Regions from separate parts of the Streptomyces sp. NPDC050433 genome, predicted to be linked through region 2. Evidence: riboswitches for the same ligand, from Rfam matches in the RefSeq annotation. Region 2 holds a riboswitch; each other region holds the start of a gene.
The links. A riboswitch is a leader RNA that binds a small molecule or an ion and turns the genes downstream of it on or off. The one in region 2 is predicted to bind cobalamin.

Region 1: it holds a riboswitch for cobalamin, as region 2 does, so the genes downstream of both, ACIBLA_RS34845 (ribonucleoside-diphosphate reductase subunit alpha) here and ACIBLA_RS25170 (ABC transporter substrate-binding protein) in region 2, are expected to answer to the same signal.
Region 3: it holds a riboswitch for cobalamin, as region 2 does, so the genes downstream of both, metE (5-methyltetrahydropteroyltriglutamate--homocysteine S-methyltransferase) here and ACIBLA_RS25170 (ABC transporter substrate-binding protein) in region 2, are expected to answer to the same signal.

Annotation. Positions count from the first base shown of each region.
Region 1 covers NZ_JBITIB010000043.1:36,254-43,580, forward strand. Annotated here, with positions in the region: gene ACIBLA_RS34825 (D-Ala-D-Ala carboxypeptidase family metallohydrolase) at 1-548, shown strand, start outside; gene ACIBLA_RS34830 (helix-turn-helix domain-containing protein) at 574-1,536, opposite strand; gene ACIBLA_RS34835 (erythromycin esterase family protein) at 1,855-3,057, shown strand; gene ACIBLA_RS34840 (ribonucleotide-diphosphate reductase subunit beta) at 3,058-4,077, opposite strand; gene ACIBLA_RS34845 (ribonucleoside-diphosphate reductase subunit alpha) at 4,077-6,485, opposite strand; cobalamin riboswitch at 6,632-6,764, opposite strand; gene ACIBLA_RS34850 (N-acetyltransferase) at 6,817-7,327, opposite strand, start outside.
Region 2 covers NZ_JBITIB010000021.1:129,988-137,314, forward strand. Annotated here, with positions in the region: partial or broken gene ACIBLA_RS25135 (hypothetical protein) at 1-48, shown strand, start outside; gene ACIBLA_RS25140 (isochorismatase family protein) at 261-845, opposite strand; gene ACIBLA_RS25145 (nicotinate phosphoribosyltransferase) at 970-2,337, opposite strand; gene clpS (ATP-dependent Clp protease adapter ClpS) at 2,503-2,808, shown strand; gene ACIBLA_RS25155 (DUF2017 domain-containing protein) at 2,808-3,395, shown strand; gene ACIBLA_RS25160 (amino acid permease) at 3,544-5,013, shown strand; gene ACIBLA_RS25165 (Mov34/MPN/PAD-1 family protein) at 5,131-5,544, shown strand; cobalamin riboswitch at 5,533-5,681, shown strand; gene ACIBLA_RS25170 (ABC transporter substrate-binding protein) at 5,722-6,708, shown strand; gene ACIBLA_RS25175 (FecCD family ABC transporter permease) at 6,718-7,327, shown strand, end outside.
Region 3 covers NZ_JBITIB010000004.1:223,067-230,393, reverse strand. Annotated here, with positions in the region: gene ACIBLA_RS07515 (glycoside hydrolase family 3 protein) at 1-643, opposite strand, end outside; cobalamin riboswitch at 821-1,071, shown strand; gene metE (5-methyltetrahydropteroyltriglutamate--homocysteine S-methyltransferase) at 1,228-3,552, shown strand; gene ACIBLA_RS07505 (GNAT family protein) at 3,612-4,253, opposite strand; gene ACIBLA_RS07500 (FtsX-like permease family protein) at 4,373-6,817, opposite strand; gene ACIBLA_RS07495 (ABC transporter ATP-binding protein) at 6,814-7,327, opposite strand, start outside.

The DNA.
Region 1 (7,327 bases), on a different contig from region 2:
ACGGCGCCGTGCTCGCCATCGACGGCGCCTACGGACCGGCGACCGCCGCCGCGGTCAAGCGCTTCCAGTCCGCCTACGGGCTGGCCGCCGACGGCGTCGCGGGCCCTGCCACCTTCAACAAGATCTACGAGCTCCAGGACGACGACTGCACGCCGATCCACTTCACCTACGCCGAGCTGAACAACTGCAACTCCGACTGGTCGGGCGGCGCGGTGAGCGCGGCCACCGCCAAGTCCAACGCCCTGCGCACCATGTGGAAGCTGGAGGCGATGCGGCACGCGATGGGCGACCAGCCGCTCCGTGTCACCAGCGGATTCCGCTCGTACGCGTGCAACTCGGCGGTCGGCGGAGCCAGCAGCAGCCGTCACCTGTACGGTGACGCCGCCGACATCGGGTCCGGCCCGCACACCCTGTGCGCCCTGGCCCAGAACGCGCGGAACCACGGCTTCAACGGCATCCTCGGTCCGGGGTACCCCGGTCACGACGACCACGCGCATGTCGACCACCGCTCCAGCCGCTTCTGGTCGGCACCGAGCTGCGGCATCTGATCCACCGACCTGCTGTCCCGGGGCCTCACGCGACGCGCGTGGGGCCCCGGAACGTGCGCCGGTACCCGTTCGGGGTCGTCCCGAGCGTCCGCAGGAAGTGGTGCCGCAGCCCCGCCGCGTTCCCGAAGCCGGACCGGCCGGCGATCGCGTCCACCGTCTCGTCCGTCCCCTCCAGCAACTCCTGTGCCAGCAGTACGCGTTGGCGCAGGAGCCAGCGGTACGGGGTGGTGCCCGTCTCCTGCTGGAAGCGGCGCGCGAAGGTGCGCGACGACATATGGGCGCGTTCCGCGAGCTGTTCGACGGTCATCTCGCGGTCCAGATGCCGCTCCATCCAGGCGAGGACCCCGCCGACCGTGTCGCAGGGGGTGGGCAGCGGGCGCTCGATGAACTGCGCCTGCCCGCCGTCGCGGTGCGGCGGCACCACCATGCGGCGGGCGATCGCGTTGGCGACCTCGGGGCCGTGCTCCTGGCGTACGACATGGAGGCAGGCGTCGATGCCCGCGGCCGTACCGGCGGAGGTGACCACGGGGCCGTCGTCGACGTACAGCACGTCGGGCTGCACGTCGGCCAGCGGGTAGGACTCCGCGAGCTCGGCGGAGTGCATCCAGTGGGTGGCGCACCGGCGCCCGTCGAGCAGTCCGGCGGCGCCGAGGGTGAACACGCCCGCGCAGACGCTGAGTACGCGAGCGCCCCGGTCCACGGCCCGGCGCAGCGCGTCCAGCAGCTCGTCCGGGTAGTCCCGGACGACATACGTGTCCCCGGCCGGTACACAGATCAGATCGGCCTCCTCCAGCCGGTCGAGACCCTGGAGCGCGGAGATGGTGAACCCCGCGTGCGTACGCAGGACGGGGCCCTCGGCGGAGACGACGGCGAAGTCGTAGACGGGCAGGCCCTGGGCGCTGCGGTCGAGGCCGAAGACCTCGCAGAGCACGCCGAGTTCGAAGGGGTGCACTCCGTCGAGCAGGACGACCGCCACGTTTTTCAGCATGGAAAGCAGTGTGGCAGTAATTCGATGGTTCATGACAGTCCTGCCACTGCCCTTTGTTCTGCGGAACGACGACAGTAGAGCCATGAACGCAATCGGTGGTTACTTCGTCGTACTGGCTCTTTTCGTCCTTCTCGCCCTTCCCGGACTCATCGGCCACCTCAAGGACCGCGCCATCGACCGCCAACTCCGGCGCGCGGAGCACCCGGACGGGCACCCGGACGAGCAGCGGAATGGACGCCGTTTTGAAGGTTACGCCCTCCAGGAACGCGATTTTGGCGGCCAAGTTTCAACCGTCGGTTCAGCGATAGCGTCGAAGGCATGGCCACTGACATCCAGAACACCGCCCACGCCGTCGACGCCTCCTCCGTCATAAAACTGCTTCCGGGCCGCCCCCGGGTGCTCGGGCTGGGAGAGCCCACCCATGGTGTGGAGGCTCCGCTCGAACTCCGCAACGATCTCTTCCGGCAGCTCGTCGAGCAGCACGGCTACCGGACCGTCACCATCGAGAGCGACTGCCTCATGGGCCTCGTCGTGGACGACTACGTCACCTCCGGCACCGGCAGCCTCGACGAGGTCATGGAGCGCGGGTTCAGCCACGAGTTCGGCGGCGCCGCGGCCAACCGGGAACTCGTGCGCTGGATGCGCGCGTACAACGACGGCCGCCCCGCGCCCGAGCAGGTCCGCTTCGCCGGTTTCGACGGCCCGCTGGAGATCACCGGCGCCGCCAGTCCCCGGCAGGCCCTCACCGCGCTCCACCACTACCTCGCGGCCCGGACGGAACCGGATCTGCTCCCCTGCACCGCGGACACGCTCGACCGCCTGCTCGGCACCGACGACCGGTGGAGCGATCCCGCCGTGATGAGGGACCCGTCCCGGTCAGTGGGGCAGTCGGCCGAGGCCAAGGAACTGCGGCTGCTCGCCGACGACATGGTCGCGCTGCTCGACACGCTCACACCGCAGCTGATCACGGCCCCCTCGCGGGACGACCTCGACCGGGCACGCCTGTACGGGCGTACCGCCGTCGGCCTGCTGCGCTACCACTTCTGGATGGCCGACACCTCCGCGGGCCGTATGACGCGGCTGATCGGTCTGCGGGGCCAGATGATGGCCGACAACCTCCTCGCGCTCGCCGGGCGGAGCCCGGTCCTGGCCCACGCCCACAACGCCCACCTCCAGCGGGAGAAGAGCACGATACGGATGGGCGACCTGCCGCTCGCGTGGTGGAGCGCCGGCGCGCTCGTGAGCGCCCGGCTGGCGGAGGAGTACGCCTTCCTGGCGATGGCCCTCGGCACGATGCGGCACCAGGGAGTGGACGCCCCGCCGCCGGACACCCTCGAAGGGCTCCTGTACGCGCTCCCCGAGGACCGCTACGTCGTCGACGCCCCTCGGCTGGCCGCCGCGCTCGGCGACGCGCTGCCCGCCTCCCGTGTGTCGCCCTGGTTCGGCTACGCCCCGCTCGACCCGGCGCACCTGGCGCAGAGCGACGGGCTCGTGTTCGTCAGGGACGCCCCGCGGTCCTAGTCAGAAGTCGTCGTCGAAGGCGACCGTGCCCTCCACCGCCACCTGGTACGCCGACGGGCGGCGCTCGAAGAAGTTCGTCAGCTCCTGGACGCCTTGCAGCTCCATGAACGCGAACGGGTTCTCGGAGCCGTACACCGGAGCGAAGCCCAGGCGCTGGAGGCGCTGGTCCGCGACGCACTGGAGGTATTCGCGCATCGACTCGGTGTTCATGCCCGGCAGGCCGTCGCCGCACAGGTCGCGGCCGAACTGCAGCTCCGCCTCGACCGCCTCCTTCAGCATGTCCGTGACCTGCTGTTGGAGCGCGTCGTCGAAGAGTTCCGGCTCCTCCTTACGGACGGTGTCCACGACCTCGAAGGCGAAGTTCATATGCATCGTCTCGTCGCGGAACACCCAGTTGGTGCCGGTGGCCAGCCCGTGCAGCAGGCCGCGCGAGCGGAACCAGTAGACGTAGGCGAACGCTCCGTAGAAGAACAGGCCCTCGATACAGGCCGCGAAGCAGATCAGGTTCAGCAGGAAGCGGCGGCGGTCGGCCTGCGACTCCAGACGGTCGATCTTCTCCACCGAGTCCATCCACTTGAAGCAGAACTGTGCCTTCTCGCGGATCGACGGGATCTCCTCGACCGCGTCGAACGCCGCAGCGCGGTCCGCCGGGTCGGGAAGGTAGGTGTCGAGCAGCGTCAAGTAGAACTGGACGTGCACGGCCTCCTCGAACAGCTGGCGGGAGAGATAGAGACGCGCCTCGGGGGAGTTGATGTGCTTGTAGAGCGTCAGCACCAGGTTGTTCGAGACGATCGAGTCGCCCGTCGCGAAGAACGCGACCAGCCGGCCGATCATGTGCTGCTCACCGGGGGTGAGTTTGCCGAGGTCGGAGACGTCGGAGTGCAGGTCGACCTCCTCCACCGTCCAGGTGTTCTTGATCGCGTCGCGGTAGCGCTCGTAGAAGTCCGGATAGCGCATGGGGCGCAGCGTCAGCTCGAAGCCCGGATCGAGCAGGTTCTTCTCCACGGCGGGGGTGGTCATCACTGGCAGGCCTCGCAGGACTCGGGGTTTTCCAGGGAACAGGCGATGGCGTCGGCGTCCGGCGTCATCTGCGCGGGCACGGGCACGGCGGCGGTGACCGGCTGCGACTTCGCGGCGCGGGCGATCCGCGTCGCCGGGCGCGACCGCAGGTAGTACGTGGTCTTGAGGCCCTTCTTCCAGGCGTACGCGTACATCGAGCTGAGCTTCCCGATGGTCGGCGTCTCAAGGAACAGGTTCAGCGACTGGCTCTGGTCGAGGAACGGCGTACGCGCCGCCGCCATGTCGATCAGGCCGCGCTGCGGGATCTCCCATGCCGTCCGGTACAGCTCACGTACGTCGGCCGGGATCCAACTGAAGCCCGCCACCGAGCCGTTGGACTCTCGCAGCGCGTCGCGGGACTGCGCGTCCCACACGCCGAGCCGCTTCAACTCCGCCACCAGATACGCGTTGACCTGGAGGAACTCGCCCGACAGCGTCTCGCGCTTGAAGAGGTTGGAGACCTGCGGCTCGATGCACTCGTAGACGCCCGCGATGGAGGCGATCGTCGCGGTGGGCGCGATGGCCAGCAGCAGCGAGTTGCGCATGCCGCTCTTCGCGACGCGCGCCCTGAGCGCGTCCCACCGCTCGGGCCAGTTGAGCGCCACGTCGTAGTGGTCCGGGTGCAGTACGCCGCGCGCGGCGCGGGTCCGCGACCAGGCGGGCAGCGGGCCCTCGCGTTCGGCGAGGTCGCAGGACGCCTCGTACGCCGCGAGCATGATGCGCTCGGCGATACGCGTGGAGAGCGCGGCGGCCCCGGCGGAGTCGAACGGCAGCCGCTTCTTGAAGAAGACGTCCTGGAGACCCATCACGCCCAGGCCCACGGGGCGCCACTTGGCGTTGGAGCGGCCGGCCTGCTCGGTCGGGTAGAAGTTGATGTCCACGACCCGGTCGAGGAAGGTCACTGCGGTGCGGACGCTCGCGTCCAGCCGCTCCCAGTCCAGCTCGCCGCTCTCCGTCACGAACGCGCCGATGTTGACCGAGCCGAGGTTGCAGACGGCCGTCTCGCCGTCGTCGGTGACCTCCAGGATCTCGGTGCAGAGGTTCGAGGAGTGCACGACGGTGCCGGGCTCGGCGGTCTGGTTCGCCGTACGGTTCGACGCGTCCTTGAAGGTCATCCAGCCGTTACCGGTCTGGGCGAGGGTGCGCATCATGCGGCCGTACAGCTCGCGCGCCGGGATGGTCCGGCGGGCCTTGCCGGCCGCCTCGGCCGCGCGGTACGCGGCGTCGAAGTCGTCGCCCCACAGGTCGACCAGTCCGGGCACGTCGGAGGGGGAGAACAGCGACCAGTCGCCGTCGGCGTCGACCCGGCGCATGAACTCGTCGGGGATCCAGTGCGCGAGGTTCAGATTGTGCGTACGGCGGGCCTCCTCGCCGGTGTTGTCGCGCAGCTCCAGGAACTCCTCGATGTCCGCGTGCCACGTCTCCAGATAGACGCAGGCCGCGCCCTTGCGCCGGCCGCCCTGATTGACGGCGGCGACCGAGGAGTCCAGCGTCCGCAGGAACGGCACGATGCCGTTGGAGTGCCCGTTCGTGCCGCGGATCAGCGAACCGCGGGCGCGGATACGGGAGTACGAGAGGCCGATGCCGCCCGCGTGCTTCGACAGGCGGGCCACCTGGTGGTAGCGGTCGTAGATCGAGTCCAGCTCGTCCAGCGGGGAGTCCAGCAGATAGCAGGACGACATCTGGGGGTGCCGGGTGCCGGAGTTGAAGAGGGTGGGGGAGGAGGGGAGATAGTCGAGGCGGCTCATCAGGCCGTACAGCGCGGCGACTTCGTCCACGGCGGCCGGGGAGTCGTCCTTGGCCAGCCCGGACGCGACGCGCAGCATGAAGTACTGCGGCGTCTCGATGACGTCGCGGGTGATCGGGTGCCGGAGCAGATAGCGGCTGAAGAGCGTGCGCAGGCCGAAGTAGCCGAAGCGGTCGTCGGCGGCGGGGTCGATCAGCGCGTCGAGGCGGGCGGCGTGGCGGCCGGCGAACGCGGCCGTACGGTCGGCGATCAGGCCCTCCGCGTGGCCCACGGCGACCGAGGAGGAGAACGAGAGGGCGCCCTGGCCCGCGGCCTCGTCCGCGATGGTGCGGGTGAGGAGGCGGGCGGCGAGGCGGGAGTACGCGGGGTCCTCGGAGATGAGCCCGGCGGCGGCCTCGGTGGCGAGTACGCGCAACTCGGCGTCGTCGGAGGCGGCGTTGCGGCCACGGAGCGCGGCGGCGGCGACCCGGCCGGGGTCGGTGTCGGTGAGGTCCGCGGTGAGGTCCGTGAGGACCCGCAGAAGGGCCGTTCCGGGCTCGTCGGCAGGAACGGCCGCGACGGCCGTGTCCCGTGGTCCCCGCTCGGAGATCGCTGAAGCCGGATCGGCTGGCGCGATGGTCACGTGGTGCTCTCCCTCGCTCGGCTCTGGGCCACGGGGAGGGGCACGGCGGCGCGCGCCCGCGTACGCCGCCCCGGAAACGGGCAGCGCGCGGCGCGGCGTCCACCGGCCCAACCGCGAGGCCCGGACGTCTCGGCACCCGGATCGGTCGAGCCGGATGCGCCGTCGGCAGGTGCTCGGACTCGCGGGCACGACAAAGCGCACCACAGCTCACCGTTGCGGGACAGTTCCGGATTTCCACCGGATTCTCCTGCGGCGACAGCAGACTTGAGCATACATGTGGTGCTCCTCGGGAGCGGCACCCCCCAGATGTTGTGTCGGGGAATGGCTCGTCTCAGATTTCCAGGCCGTACGTGAGCAGGGGCGAGAGCTCGGCGTACGGCGCCCAGTCCCGCTCCGGCGTCCGTACGAAGCCCAGGCGCTCGTAGATCCGGTGGGCGCCCAGCATCGACTTGCGGGTCGACAGACACACCCGTACGCACCCCTCGGTGGCCCGCGCCCGCTCCACACACGCCCGCACCAGCGCCTCGCCGACACCCCGCCCCCGGGCGGCGGACGCGACGGCCAGCATCCGGAACTCGGCCTCCCCGTCCCCGGCGATGTCGGCCCACGCGGACGCGCCGGCGGCGTAGGCCACCCCACCGAGGACCACCCCGCCCGCGTCGACTGCCACGAGCACGTCGGCCCCGGCGGCCCGCGCCGCGACGTTCCGCAGGGTCTCCAGATACGGGTCGTCCTCCCCGAAGTCGAGCAGCCCGTCATCCAGATAGGCCCGCGCGGTTATCTCCCCGAGGGCCGCGTACTCGTCGGGCCGGGCGGCTCTGATCGTGAAGGTGGTCTCGGGC
Region 2 (7,327 bases):
GCACAGGACCTCTGGCAGCCCATACGGGCCCTGCTGCGCCCCGCGCGGCGCTACGGCACCGACCTCCCGGCCGAGCAGCGGTACGGCCGCACAGGGGCGCCTGCGGCGTCCTCGGCGGGGCTGGCCGGGCCGTCTGCGGGGGCGTCGACCGGCACCCTGCCGACGCCGTTCACGAGTGGCCCGCGACGGGATCTGCGCAGCGGCAGCGGGACGGACGTGAGCGCCGCGTAGCCGGCGGTCCGGAAGTCCCCGGCCGGGGACTACACGACCGGCTTGCCGGTCAGCCGCACGCCCGCCGCGCGCAACTCCTCCAGGGCCCGCTGCGTCGTCTCCTCGGCGACGCCGGCCGTCAGATCCAGCAGCACATGTGTGGTGAATCCCTCACGGGCCGCGTCCAGGGCGGTAGCCCGTACGCAGTGGTCGGTGGCGATCCCGACGACATCGACCTCGGCCACGTCGCGCGCCCGCAGCCACTCCGCGAGCGTCACCCCGTTCTCGTCGGCGCCCTCGAAGCCGCTGTACGCCGCCGCGTAGGCGCCCTTGTCGAAGACCGCGTCGATCGACCCGGACGCGACGGCCGGGGCGAAGTTCGGGTGGAAGCCCACGCCCTCCGTGCCCGCCACGCAGTGCACCGGCCACGAGTGGACGAAGTCGGGCCGGACGGAGAAGTGGTCACCGGGGTCGATGTGGTGGTCACGCGTCGCGACCACATGCCGGTAACCGGCCGTCGTCTGCCCGATGAGATCGGTGATGGCGGCGGCCACGTCGGCACCGCCCGACACCGCGAGGCTGCCGCCCTCACAGAAGTCGTTCTGAACGTCCACGACGATCAATGCGCGGTGCATGGCGGGTGTCCTTCGATGGGGAGCCGGTGCGGGTCACTGAGCCTGGAAATTGTCCTCTTGGTGCCTGGAGTTCCCGGTCGTTCTCCGTTCATGCCTGCCGCACCTCTCCTCTGCCTCGGGCATGTCACAGGTAGACGGTCGGGATGACCGGCTCACCGCGCGACAGCTGGATCGCCGACATCGGCAGCCCCGCCCGCGCCGCGACGTGCCGGTCGCGGACCGCGTCCAGCGGCTCGCGCGCGACGATCTCGCCGCCCTTGACCAGCTCCACCAGCAGCTGCCGGTCCAGCAGGTCGGCGGGGACCGGGCCGGTGCCGACGACCTCGGCATCCGCGTACCCCTCGGGGTCCACCCGCCGCGCCGCCCACTTCCGGCCGCCGATCGACGTCTTGCCGCCGGTCGACTTCTTCGCCACCGCGTCCAGCGGCGCCTTCGGGTCGGCGGAGTGGGCACGGGCGACGAGTTTGTACACCATCGAGCAGGTGGGCTGACCGCTGCCGGTGACCAGCCGGGTGCCGACCCCGTACGCGTCCACCGGCGCGGCGGCCAGCGAGGCGATCGCGTACTCGTCCAGGTCCGAGGTGACCACGATCCGGGTGTTCACGGCGCCCAGCTCGTCCAGCTGCTGGCGCACCCGGTGCGCGACGAGCAGCAGGTCGCCGGAGTCGATGCGTACGGCGCCCAGCTCGGGCCCCGCGACCTCCACGGCGGTCCGGACCGCCTCGGCCACGTCGTAGGTGTCCACGAGCAGCGTCGTGCCGCTGCCGAGCGCGTCGACCTGCGCCTGGAACGCGTCCCGCTCGTTGTCGTGCAGCAGCGTGAAGGCGTGCGCGCTGGTCCCCACCGTCGGGATGTCGTAGCGGAACCCGGCCGCCAAGTCGGACGTGGTGTCGAAGCCGCCGATGTACGCGGCGCGCGAGGCGGCGACGGCGGCCAGTTCGTGCGTACGGCGCGCGCCCATCTCGATCAGCGGGCGCCCGCCGGCCGCGGCGGACATCCGGGACGCGGCGGCGGCGATCGCCGAGTCGTGGTTGAGGATCGACAGGACCACGGTCTCCAGCAGCACGCATTCGGCGAACGAGCCCTCGACGCGCAGGATCGGCGAGCCGGGGAAGTACACCTCGCCCTCGCGGTAGCCCCAGATGTCGCCGCTGAAGCGGTAGTCGGCGAGCCAGTCGAGCGTCGGCCCGTCGACGATGCCCTGCTCGCGCAGGAAGCCGATGACGTCCGCGTCGAAGCGGAAGTTCGCGACGGCGTCCAGGACCCGGCCGGTGCCCGCGACGACTCCGTAGCGCCGGCCCTCGGGCAGCCGCCGGGTGAAGACCTCGAAGACGCAGCGGCGCTCGGCCGTCCCCGCCCGGAGTGCCGCCCGGAGCATCGTCAACTCGTACTGGTCGGTGAAGAGCGCCGTCGACGGAACGCCGAGCCGTCGGCCGCCCTCGTCCTTCGCAGGACCCATCTCAAGGCCCTTCTCAAGGTCCGCAGAGTTCATGCCAACGATGCTACAGCGGATCTCGTCAGAGTGACGATTTCTAATGAGGGCTCGGACCACCGTTTGTGCGACCGGCCCCTCCTGGTGGCAGCATGGGGCTGTGAGGCTGTGCATCCCAGGGGCGCGCCCCTGGACCCCCGGCGGAGAAGAAGGTCGTCCCGAACAGTGAGTGTTGCCCCGACAGAGATCGAACTTCCCGAGTCGGCCGAGGAGACGTTCACCGTCCCGGAACCTGACGTGCCGTGGATGACGATCGTCCACAACGACCCTGTCAACCTCATGAGTTATGTGACGTACGTCTTCCAGACGTACTTCGGCTACTCCAAGGACAAGGCGCACAAGCTGATGCTCGACGTTCACCACAAGGGCCGCGCCATCGTGTCCAGCGGCAGCCGCGAGGAGATGGAACGCGACGTGCAGGCGATGCACGGATACGGCCTGTGGGCCACGCTCTCGCAGGATCACAGCTGATGGCCGGGCAGTTCGAGGCGATCCCCGGCGGTGGCGCCGCGATCGCGCTCGACGAGGTCGAGATCTCCATCCTGCGCTCCCTCGCCGTACAACTCCTGGAGCTGATCGGCCCCGGCGACGAACCGGCCAAGGGCGAGGACCCACTGGCCGCGCTTTTCGCGGAGGGGCCCAGCAAGCCGCCGGCCGACCCCGCGCTGGCCCGGCTGTTCCCGGACGCGTACGGCTTCGGCGACGACACCGACGACGAACTGCGGGAGTACGCAGCCGAGTTCAGGCGCTTCACCGAGAACGACCTGCGCACCCGTAAGCGCGAGGACGGCCTCGCCGTCGTCCGCACCCTGGACGCGCTGTCCGCCGCGGGCGAGGGCGGAGCCGTACTGAAACTCGCGCCCGAGGACTGCCGGCACTGGCTCGGCGCGCTCAACGACCTGCGGCTGACGATCGGCAGCAGGCTGGACGTCTCCGACGAGGACGAGGGGGAGGGCCTGTACCGGCTGCCGGACTCCGATCCGCGCAAGCCGATGGTGATGGCGTACCTGTGGCTCGGGGCGCTCCAGGAGACGCTCGTCGAGACGATGATGCCCTGACCCTGTCCCTGTCTCTGACCCCTGATCTCTGACCCTGCCCCCTGGCTCTTCCTGTCTGCCGCGCCACGGCGACGTGCGCGGATCGGCGCCCGCCCCGTGGTAAATCTTCACAACCACCGGCACAGACAGGGAGAAAGGGCGCATCACGATGACCTCCCCACAGGTCGACAACACCTCGGAAGGCCCCTCCACGGGCGCCTCGGAGGAGGGCTACGCACGCGGACTCGGCAGCCGCCAGGTCCAGATGATCGCGATCGGCGGCGCCATCGGCGTCGGCCTGTTCATGGGCGCCGGCGCGAACATCGCCAAGGCCGGCCCGAGCATCATCCTGATGTACGCGCTGGCCGGCGTGGTGATCTTCTTCATCATGCGGGCGCTGGGCGAACTGCTGCTCTACCGCCCGGTCTCCGGCTCGTTCGCGGAGTACGCGCGCGAATTCCTCGGCCCGTTCTTCGGTTACGTCACCGGCTGGACGTACTGGCTCATGTGGATCGTGACCGGCATGGCCGAACTCACGGCGGCGGCGATCTACACGCACTTCTGGTTCCCCGCGATCCCGCAGTGGGTCAGCGCCCTCGTCTTCCTCGTGGTGCTCTTCGGCGTCAACCTGATCTCCGTCAAGATCTTCGGCGAGGTCGAGTTCTGGTTCTCGATGGTCAAGGTCACCGCCATCATCGGCATGATCGTCATCGGCCTCGGCGTCCTGACCCTCGGCTTCTCGAACGCGGGCGAATCCGCCGCCACCGGCAACCTCTGGCAGCACGGCGGCATCTTCCCCAACGGCATCGGCTCCAGCCTGCTGACCCTCCAGGGCGTGATGTTCGCCTACCTCGCCGTCGAACTCGTCGGCGTCACGGCGGGCGAGTCCGCGAACCCGGAGAAGACGCTCCCCAAGGCGATCAACACGCTGCCGTGGCGCATCATCGTCTTCTACGTCGGCGCGCTCACCGTCATCCTCGCCGTCGTGCGATGGACCGAATTCAGCGAGGGCGAGAGCCCGTTCGTGCACGCCTTCGCCAGGATCGGCATCCCGCTCGGTGCCGGAATCGTCAACTTCGTCGTACTGACGGCGGCCCTGTCGTCCTGCAACTCCGGCATGTACTCCACCGGCCGGATGCTGCGCGGCCTCGCCGCCAACCGCGAGGCCCCGAAGGCCCTGGGCAGGCTCAACTCCCGCAGGACTCCGGCCTTCGGCATCGCGGCGTCCGTCGCGCTGATGGGCATCGGAGTCGTACTCAACTACCTCGTCCCCGAGAAGGCGTTCCTGTACGTCACCTCGGTGGGCACCGCCGCCGGTATCTGGACCTGGATGATGATCCTCGTCAGCCATATCAAGTACCGCTCGGCCGTGGTCGCCGGGCGGCTGCCGGCGTCCTCGTTCCCGGCGCCGGGCGGCTCGGCCCTGAGCTGGGTGGCGCTGGCCTTCCTGTGCTTCGTGACGTGTCTGATCGCGTACGACCCCGAGGCCCGAGTGTCGCTGTACGTCGGCGCGGTCTGGGTGGTGTTCCTGGTCGGCGGCTGGGCACTGCTCAAGCGCCGCGAGGCCGTCCTGGCGGGCGGCGGGCCGGGGGAGCCGGAGGGCCCGTACGAGCCGGAGTACGCGAAGGCCACGGACTGACGGGGGCGGGCCCGCGACGGCTGCCGCGTCAGCCGTCTCACGCGCCGTCTCACGAACTGTCTCACCAGGTGGTCTCCGCGTCTCACCCGCGGAGGCCACCTGCTTATCCTTCACCTCATGCTCACCATCACCCAGGCGCTCCACGACAAGATCGTCGCCCACGCGCGGACCGACCACCCCGACGAGGCGTGCGGCGTGATCGCGGGCCCCGAGGGCAGCGACCGGCCCGAGCGCTTCATCCCCATGCTCAACGCGGCCCGCTCGCCCACGTTCTACGAGTTCGACTCGACCGAGCACAAGCAGCTCGACAACGAACTGCGCGAGCGCGACGAGGACCTGGTGGTCATCTACCACTCGCACACCGCCACCGAGGCGTACCCCTCCCGCAGGGACATCGGCCTGGCCATGGAGCCGTTCGCCCACTACGTCCTGGTGTCCACCGCCGACACCGACGACCTGGGCCCGTTCCAGTTCCGCTCGTACCGGATCGTCGACGGCGAGGTCACGGAAGAGGAAGTCAAAGTCGTCTGACACACTGACGCCGAAACCGGGGCGGCAGGACCCAGGAAGCCGGTGCGAATCCGGCACGGTCCCGCCACTGTGACCAGGCCTTCCGCGCGAGCGGGAGCCCTGGGAGCCAGGAACTGACCTGTCGCCCTTCTCCCACCATGCCAGGGGACGCGGAAATCCCCCGGAGGAGGCCCAGTCATGTCCTCGCGGCGCCACGCCCTCATACCGGCGGCCCTGCTTCCCCTGCTGCTCCCGCTCGCCGCCTGCTCCACCACCCCGGACCCCGTCAGGAGCACCGGGCCCGCGGCCGGCGGATTCCCGTACACCGTCACCAACTGCGGTGTGAAGACCACCTTCGAGGCACCCCCGGAGCGCGTGGTCACGATGAACCAGCACGTCACCGAGATCATGATCGAGCTGGGACTCGCCAAGTCCCTCGTCGGCACCGCCTGGCTGGACGACAAGGTCCTCCCGGCCTACGAGAAGGCGTACCGGAGCGTCCCGGTCGTCGCCAAGGAGTACCCCTCCAAGGAGAAACTCCTCGCCGTCAACCCCGACTTCGTCTACGGCGGTTACTCCAGCGCCTTCGCCGCCAAGGACGGCCGCACCCGCGACGACCTCGAGGACGCCGGCATCGACACCCGGCTCAACCTGGAGAGCTGCACCGACGGCAAGACCTCCATGGACGACGTCTTCCGGGAGATCGAGGAGGTCGGCCGCACCTTCGGCGTCGCCGACCGCGCCGCGAAGTGGACCGCCGGGGCGCGCACCGCCCTCGCCACCACCGCCGCCGGGCTGAAGGGCGTGAAGCCGGTCTCCGTCTTCGTCTACGACAGCGGCGACAAGACCGCGTTCACCGCCGGAGGCGCGGGCATCGGCAACGAGCTGATCGAACGGGCCGGCGGGCGCAACGTCTTCGCCGACCTCGGCAAGCCCTTCGGCGACGCCACCTGGGAGCAGGTCGTCGCGCGCAGGCCCGAGGTGATCGTCATCTACGACTACGGCGCCACCACCGTCGCCCAGAAGAAGAAGCGGCTGCTGGAGGACCCCGTACTGAAGGACGTCCCGGCGATCAGGAACAAGCGCTTCGCCGTCATGCCGCTGTCCGACGCCGTCCTCGGCGTCCGCGCCCCGGCCGCAGTCGGGCGGCTCGCGGACCAACTCCACCCGGAGACGGGCGAGTAGGACCCCGCCATGACCTGCCGGACCCCGCCCGCCCGGCGGCGGCTGAGGCACGCCCTCGTGCTCGGCGGCCTCGCCGTGGCCCTCGCGTGCGCCCTCGTCGCCGGGCTCGCGCTCGGCTCCGTCCGCATCCCGCCCGGCGAGGTCGTCACGATCCTCACCGGCGGCGCGGAGCCCAGCCCCTTCCGCACGATCGTCCTGGACGTACGGCTGCCGAGAGTGCTGCTCGGCGCCGTCGTCGGTGCCGGACTCGCCGTCGTCGGGACGGTCCTCCAGGCCCTCGTACGCAACCGGCTGGCCGACCCGTTCCTGCTCGGGATCTCCTCGGGGGCGTCCACCGGCGCCGTACTCGTCCTGGTCCTCGGGATCGGCGGCGGCATCGGCGGCGGGATCACCACCACCGTCGCCATGCCGGCCGCCGCCTTCGCGGGCTCGCTCGTCGCGATGGTCCTCGTCTACGCGCTGGCCCGGCGCGGCGGCACGATGACCGGCGGGCGGCTCGTGCTGGCCGGGGTGACCGTCTCGTACATCCTGTCCGCGCTCACCACGCTGATCCTGGTGGTCTCCGCCCGGCCCGAACACTTCCAGGAGGCGCTGTTCTGGTCGCTCGGCGGCCTCGGCA
Region 3 (7,327 bases), on a different contig from region 2:
CCTCCATCGCGGCGACGAACGGCGGCAGCGCGACGGCGGCGATCTCCTCGGCGCTCCCCGAGACCTGCGGCAGGCCGTGGTGGGAGTCGACCGAGGTGTCCCCGTGGCCCGGGAAGTGCTTGGCGCAGGCGGCGACGCCGGCCGACTGGAGCCCGCGGACCCAGGCCGCGGTGTGCCGGGAGACGACGTCCGTACGGGCGCCGAAGGAGCGGGCACCGATGACCGGGTTGAGGGGGTTGGAGTTCACGTCGGCGCTGGGCGCGTAGTTGAGGGAGATGCCGGCGGCGTGGAGCTCGCGCCCGATGTCGCGGGCGACGGACTCGGTCAGGTCCACGTCGTCCACGGCACCGAGCGCGAGATTGCCCGGCCGGGAGGCGCCGCTCCAGGCTTCGAGCCGGGTGACGTCACCGGCCTCCTCGTCGATGGCGATGATGAGGTCGCGGTTCTCCGCGCGTAGCTCGGCGGTGAGGCGCGCGACCTGCTCGGGGTCGACGATGTTCCGGCCGAACAGGACGACGGAGGTGAGGCCGCCCGCGATTCTGCGGCGGACCCAGTCGGGCAGGGTCGTACCCACGAATCCGGGCTGGAGCACGGTCTCCGCGAGACGCGTCAGTTGCTGGTGACGGCTGCTGCTCGGCTCCATGCGGGGTCCTCCGAGTGAACACAAATTTGGTACAGGCCAATCGGATGTTGGCTTAGACCAATAGGCATGTCAAGGAGGTATCGGACTGCCCCGTTGTACGAACTCGACCCGGAAGCTGGTGGATTAACCCGGTCATGAATGTTTGGTGAGGCTTCGAGGGAGCGGATGTACACCCGCTAGGCTGGTTGTGCAGCTGGTTCGTTTCCGTCCGATGGGGCGGGAGCGTCGTAAGAGGGAACCCGGTGGGAATCCGGGACTGCCCCGCAGCGGTGAGTGGGAACGACCGCCGTCATCAGCACTGGGCCCGTGCGGGCCTGGGAAGCGACGGCCAGTAGGTGCCCCGTATGCGACGTGCGCGACGTACGCGACGTACGCGATACGGGACTGGCCCACGAGTCCGAAGACCTGCCCGCTGCCCGTGCGCGGCCGATCGCGTACGGAGATCCCGGTGACCTCGTGGGCGGGTCGGCGTGCATATCGGTCGGGCGCTCGCCCGCCCGGTTCTGTACCCCTTCGTGTCTCCGATCCGTCCCCGGTAACCAGTCACCAGGGATCGCAGGAGACGACTCGCGAAGGAGAGTTCCGTGACAGACAAGTCCGCAGCCGCGGCAGCACGCGCCACCGTGTACGGCTACCCCCGGCAGGGCGCGCATCGCGAACTGAAGAAGGCCGTCGAGGGCTACTGGAAAGACACAGTCGGCCCCGACACCCTGCGCGACACCGCCGTCGGCCTGCGCCGCGCCAACTGGGAACAGCTGGCCGCCGACGGCGTCCACGAGGTCCCGACGGGCGACTTCTCGTACTACGACCACGTCCTGGACACCAGCGTGATGGTCGGCGCGATCCCGCAGCGGCACCGCGCGGCGGTCGACGCCGACGCGCTGGACGGGTACTTCGCGATGGCACGGGGCACGCAGGACGTGGCGCCGTTGGAGATGACGAAGTGGTTCGACACCAACTACCACTACCTCGTGCCCGAACTCGGCCCGGACACCGTCTTCTCCGCCGACTCCGCCAAGCAGGTCGCCGAACTGACGGAAGCCCTCGCGCTCGGCCTCACCGCGCGCCCCGTGCTCCTCGGCCCCGTCACGTACCTCCTGCTGGCCAAGCCCGCCCCCGGCGTGGCCGACGGCTTCGAGCCGCTGACGCTGCTCGACCGGCTCCTTCCCGTGTACGCGGAGGTCCTGGCCGATCTGCGTGCGGCCGGCGCCGAGTGGGTGCAGCTGGACGAGCCCGCGCTCGTCCAGGACCGCACCCCGGCCGAACTGAACGCCGCCGCCCGCGCCTACCGCGACCTGGGCGGCGGCGCGACCGACCGGCCGAAGCTGCTGGTCGCCTCGTACTTCGACCGGCTCGGCGACGCGCTGCCGATGCTCGCCAAGGCACCCGTCGAAGGGCTCGCGCTCGACTTCACCGGCCCGGCCTCCGCCAACCTCGAAGGCCTCGCGGCCGTCGGCGGGCTGCCCGGCAGGCGGCTGGTCGCGGGCGTGGTCGACGGACGCAACATCTGGATCAACGACTTCGAGAAGTCCCTCGCGACCCTGGGCACGCTCCTCGGCCTCGCCGACCGCGTCGACGTCGCACCGTCCTGCTCCCTGCTGCACGTCCCGCTCGACGCGACCGCCGAGCGGGACATCGACCCGGAGATCGCGAGCTGGCTGGCGTTCGCCCGCCAGAAGAGCACCGAGGTGGCGACGCTGGCCCGCGCCCTGGCCGAGGGAACCGGCGCGATCACCGCCGAACTCGCCGCCAACCGCGCCGCTCTCGCCTCCCGCGCGGGCTCGGCGCTCACCCGCGACCCGGCCGTGCGCGCCCGCGCGGCGGCGGTCACCGGCGCGGACGCGCGCCGTTCGCAGCCGTACGAGGTGCGCACCGCCGCCCAGCGGGCGCACCTGGGGCTGCCGCCGCTGCCCACGACCACCATCGGTTCCTTCCCGCAGACCGCCGAACTGCGCGCCGCGCGGGCCGACTTGCGCAAGGGGCGGCTCGACACCGCCGGATACGAGGAGCGGATCAGGAAGGAGATCCGCGACGTCCTCTCCTTCCAGGAGAAGGCCGGGCTCGATGTCCTGGTGCACGGCGAGCCCGAACGCAACGACATGGTCCAGTACTTCGCCGAGCAGCTGACCGGCTACGTCGCCACCCGGTACGGCTGGGTGCAGTCGTACGGCACCCGTTACGTACGCCCGCCGGTCCTCGCGGGTGACATCTCGCGGCCTGAGCCGATGACGGTGCGCTGGACGTCGTACGCGCAGTCGCTCACGGACCGGCCGGTCAAGGGCATGCTCACCGGGCCGGTCACGATGCTCGCGTGGTCCTTCGTCCGGGACGACCAGCCGCTCGGCGACACCGCGCGGCAGGTCGCGCTCGCGCTGCGCGACGAGGTGAACGACCTTGAGGCGGCGGGCACTTCGGTGATCCAGGTCGACGAGCCCGCACTGCGCGAGACGCTGCCGCTGCGCGCGGAGGGGCGGGCCGCGTATCTGGCGTGGGCGACCGAGGCGTTCCGCCTCACGACCGGAGGTGTCCGTCCGGACACGCAGATCCATACGCACATGTGCTACGCGGAGTTCGGCGACATCGTCCAGGCCATCGACGACCTCGACGCGGACGTCATCAGCCTCGAGGCCGCCCGCTCCCACATGCGGGTCGCGGACGAACTCGCCGCGCACGGCTATCCGCGCGAGGCGGGACCCGGCGTGTACGACATCCACTCCCCGCGCGTCCCGAGCACGGCCGAGGCAACGGTGCTGCTGCGCAAGGGACTTGAGGCGATCCCGGCCGAGCGGCTGTGGGTGAACCCGGACTGCGGCCTGAAGACGCGCGGCTGGCCGGAGGTCCGTACGTCACTGGAGAACCTGGTCGCGGCGGCGCGGGAGATCCGCGCGGGGCTGCCGACGACGGGCTGATCGGCGAGGCACGACGTGTGTGGCCGGGGCCTCGTACCCCCGGCCACACTCTGGTGGCTCTACAGCCCGAAGAGTGCCAACGACCGCTCCAGTCCGTGCACTTCGACCGGGACCGTACGGTGCGCCTCCCACCCCGCGCGGTCCAGGCGCAGCCCCCGCTGGGTGCGTGCCTCGCCCCGTACCGACGACACCATCAGCCCGTCCGGCCGGTAGCCGAGCTTCTCCGACACCCGCAGCGACGGCGCGTTGTCGGTCATGGCCGACGACGTCATGTACCGCGCCCCCAGCCCCGCGAACGCCAGATGCAGCACGGCCGCCCGCATCTCCGTACCGATACCGCGCCCCTGGTACGCCCGCCCCAGCCACGAGCCGGTGTGCGCCTCACCGGTCACCGCGAAGTCCGTCGCGCCCAGGTCCTGGCGGCCGACCACCTTTCCCTCGCAGCTGACCGCCAGGCTCAGCAACCATGTCCGCGGGGTCCAGCCCGCCACGGTGCCGAGCAGATGCTGGAAGGTCGACCGCGCGCGTTCCTCGGGGGTCGCGTCGGTCCATGCCACGGCGAACGGCATCCAGTTCTCGTCGTGCACCCCGGCGGCGGCGACCGTCGCCAGTTCGGACAGCCGCTCCAGGTCCGGGAGCCGCAGTTCAAGGCGCGGGGTGGTGATCCGCAGGGCGTACAGGGGCCAGATAGGAGGTTCCATGACGGAAGCCTGCCGAACCGGCCGTCGGGGCGTCGAGCGGATTACGTGTCAGGCCGCCAGGGCGACCAGACCCGGACCCAGGTGTTCCGAGGCGGTGGGGCCGGGCGCCGGCCCGCCCCCTACTCCGTACGCAGCCCCTCCGGCCGCATCATCCGCCACAGCGGGGGCAGGGTCGCCAGCGTCACCAGCAGGATCACCGAGGCGCCGACCGCCGCGTATGGGACGAACACCCACCAGTCACCGATCGGCTTCCCGACGATCCCCAGCATGAACCCGGCCAGGACGAGCCCGCCCCCGACCGCGAGAGCCGTGCCCAGCAGCACCGGCACCGCCGTCTGCCACAGCACCGACCAGACCAGCGTCCTGCGCCGCGTACCGAAGGCCACCAGGACGGACAACAGGCGCTTGCGCTCCCGCAGTTGCTCGATCTGGGAGACCAGCAGGCTCGCCGCGATCAGCATCATCGTGAGGGTGCCGCCCACCAGGAGACCGTTCTGGACGCTCCCGTACTGCTTGTCGCGCTCCTGGTCCGTGAGCGGGTTGATCCGCAGCGTCGGGTCGATGTCGGCCGCCGTTCCGCGTACGTACTCGGCCGCGTCCGGCACCGTACGGTCGACCTTGATCGAGGCCCTGGCCGTGGCTCCGGGCAGTTTCACCGAGCCGAGGGCGCCCGGTGTGACGAGGATGCCGTCGTGGACGTCACCCATCGGGTCGGGGAAGGTGACCACCGTGCGAGCCGACTCGGGCAGCGTCCACAGCAGGGGCTTGCCCCCTTCCTCGTAGTTGCCGGTCAGGTCGACGGGCCTGCCGGGAACGGCGGCCTCCTTCAGCCGGTCGTTCTGCTCCTTCACCCCGGCCGACCCGACCTTCTTCGCGGCCCTGGCGTCGAGGCGCCCCACGAAGGTGTCCCCGTCCCGGCAGGAGGGCAGTTCGGCGATCTCCTTCAGCGTCGCGCAGGTCCCGACCGTGAGGCTGGTGATCGGCTGCCAGCCGTGCTCCGTGGGGGCGCCGGTGGCGGCCACATACGTCTCGACGGTGCCGATGACCTTCGAGACGCCCTTGGTGTCACGGAAGTCCTGGATCATCCGCTCGGCGAGCGCGGAGTCGCCGTAGTCGCCGGAGACGTAGAAGTCGGCCCGCTCGGTGTCCTGCCCCGTGATTTCGAGGAAGTCCTTCTGCATCGCGCCGAACATCATCTGGAGCGCGATGGCGCCCGCCACGGCGACGGTGATGCCGCTCACCGCCCGCGCCGCCGTGCCGCTGCTCAACTGGAGCCTGCGCGTGGCCAGTTGCCAGGGCACCGGTCCGCCGCGCAGCCGTGAGACGGCCAGTTCGACGAGCCAGGGCAGCAGCCCGGCCAGTCCGATCAGCACGCACGAGGCGCCGACGGCGATGGGAACGGCCCCGACCGACTGCGACATGGCGTCCACGCGCCCGGTCGTCGCGAGGATGCCGACGCCGAGTACGGGCAGCAGCAGCCGCCACCAGAGCCTTCGTCGGCGCGGTCCGGTGTCGCGTACGACTCCGAGGGGTTCGATGGCCACCGAACTCAGCGCGGCCTGGGTGACCAGGACGGCCGCGGCCGGCACCGCGAGCACGATGAGCAGGGCCAGTCCGGGCACAGGGGTCAGGTCGGAGGGGAAGGCGCCGTATCCCCAGAGCCTTACGTGGCCGACGACCTGACGCAGTATCAGGAACAGCGCGGCACCGACGGCCAGCCCGGCCACCGTCCCGCCCAGGGCCTCCCCCGCCGCGATCCGCCGCACCGTCCTGGCGTCGGCCCCCACCAGGCGCAGGGCGGCCAGTCTGCGGTCCCTGCGGTCGCCGCCGAAGCGGACGGCGGTGGCGATGAAGATGCCCACCGGCACCAGCAGCACCACGCACATCAGGATGACCAGCACCACGAGCAGCGGGTCGAACGGTGCGGGGGACTCGTCGAGGCCGTAACCGGGCGACCGGATGCCGACGCCGTCGACGGTCAGCGTCGAACTGCCCGCGTAGAAGCGCAGTTCGCCGGGGTCGACCAGACCCGCGTCCCCGATCGTGCCGACGATCCGGTCGTCCAGCCGCTCCGCGAGCAGCGCGCCTTCGGACGAGGCGAGCAGATCGCGCAGGGCGGGCGAGACGACCATCTCGCCGGCGCCGGGGATCGCCGCGACCCCCGGCGGCGGCGGTGCTTCGGCCCCTTCGGGGCGCAGCAGCCGGCCGGTCACCGGGTCGCCGCGGTATTCGGTGCTCGCCTCGGCCCAGAGGAAGGTGGTGTCCGTGATGCCCTTGCCGACCGCCTGCGAGGTGGCGTTCGGGGTGTCGCGCGCCTCGGTGCGGCTCTGGCGGACGTCGAGGAGCTGCGGTACGGAGGCGGCGGCGAGGAGCAGCGCGACGCCGAGGCCGACTCCGAGGGCGGTCAGCGCCGTACGGGTCCAGCCCTCGCGCCCGCCGGACGCGGCGAAGCGCAGGCCGAGGGCGAGGTCACGCGCCCAGGCGCGGGCGCCGGTGGGGGCGGCGGCGGGAGGGGGCGGGGGCGGTGGGCAGCGTGGTGGTGCCTCCCGGTCGAGAACCGTCATGCCGCGTGCCCCACGCCGCTGTTCCCGTGACCGGCGCCGGCCACGTACGCGTCCATGTCGCGTGTCCTGCCGTCCCGTACGACGACCTCGCGGTCGGAGTACGCCGCGACCCGCACCTCGTGCGTGACCAGGACGACGGCCGTTCCCGTCGACCGCGCCGCGTCGGTCAGCAGCTCCATCACGCGCTCGCCGTTGAGCGAGTCGAGCGCGCCCGTCGGCTCGTCGGCGAACAGCACGCGGGGCGAGGTGACGAGCGAACGCGCGACGGCGATGCGCTGCCCCTGACCGCCGGAGACCTCGCCGGGCCGCTGGGCCCGTACGTCGGTGACCTCCAGGCGCTCCATCCACTCCAGCGCGATCCGCTCGGCCTCCTTGCGGCGGGTGCCGCTCAGCCGCAGCGGCAGCGCCACGTTCTCCACGCAGGTCAGTTCGGGCACGAGCTGGCCGAACTGGAAGACGAAGCCGAAGTCCGTACGGCGCAGGGTGCTGCGGGCGGCGTCGGACAGTTCG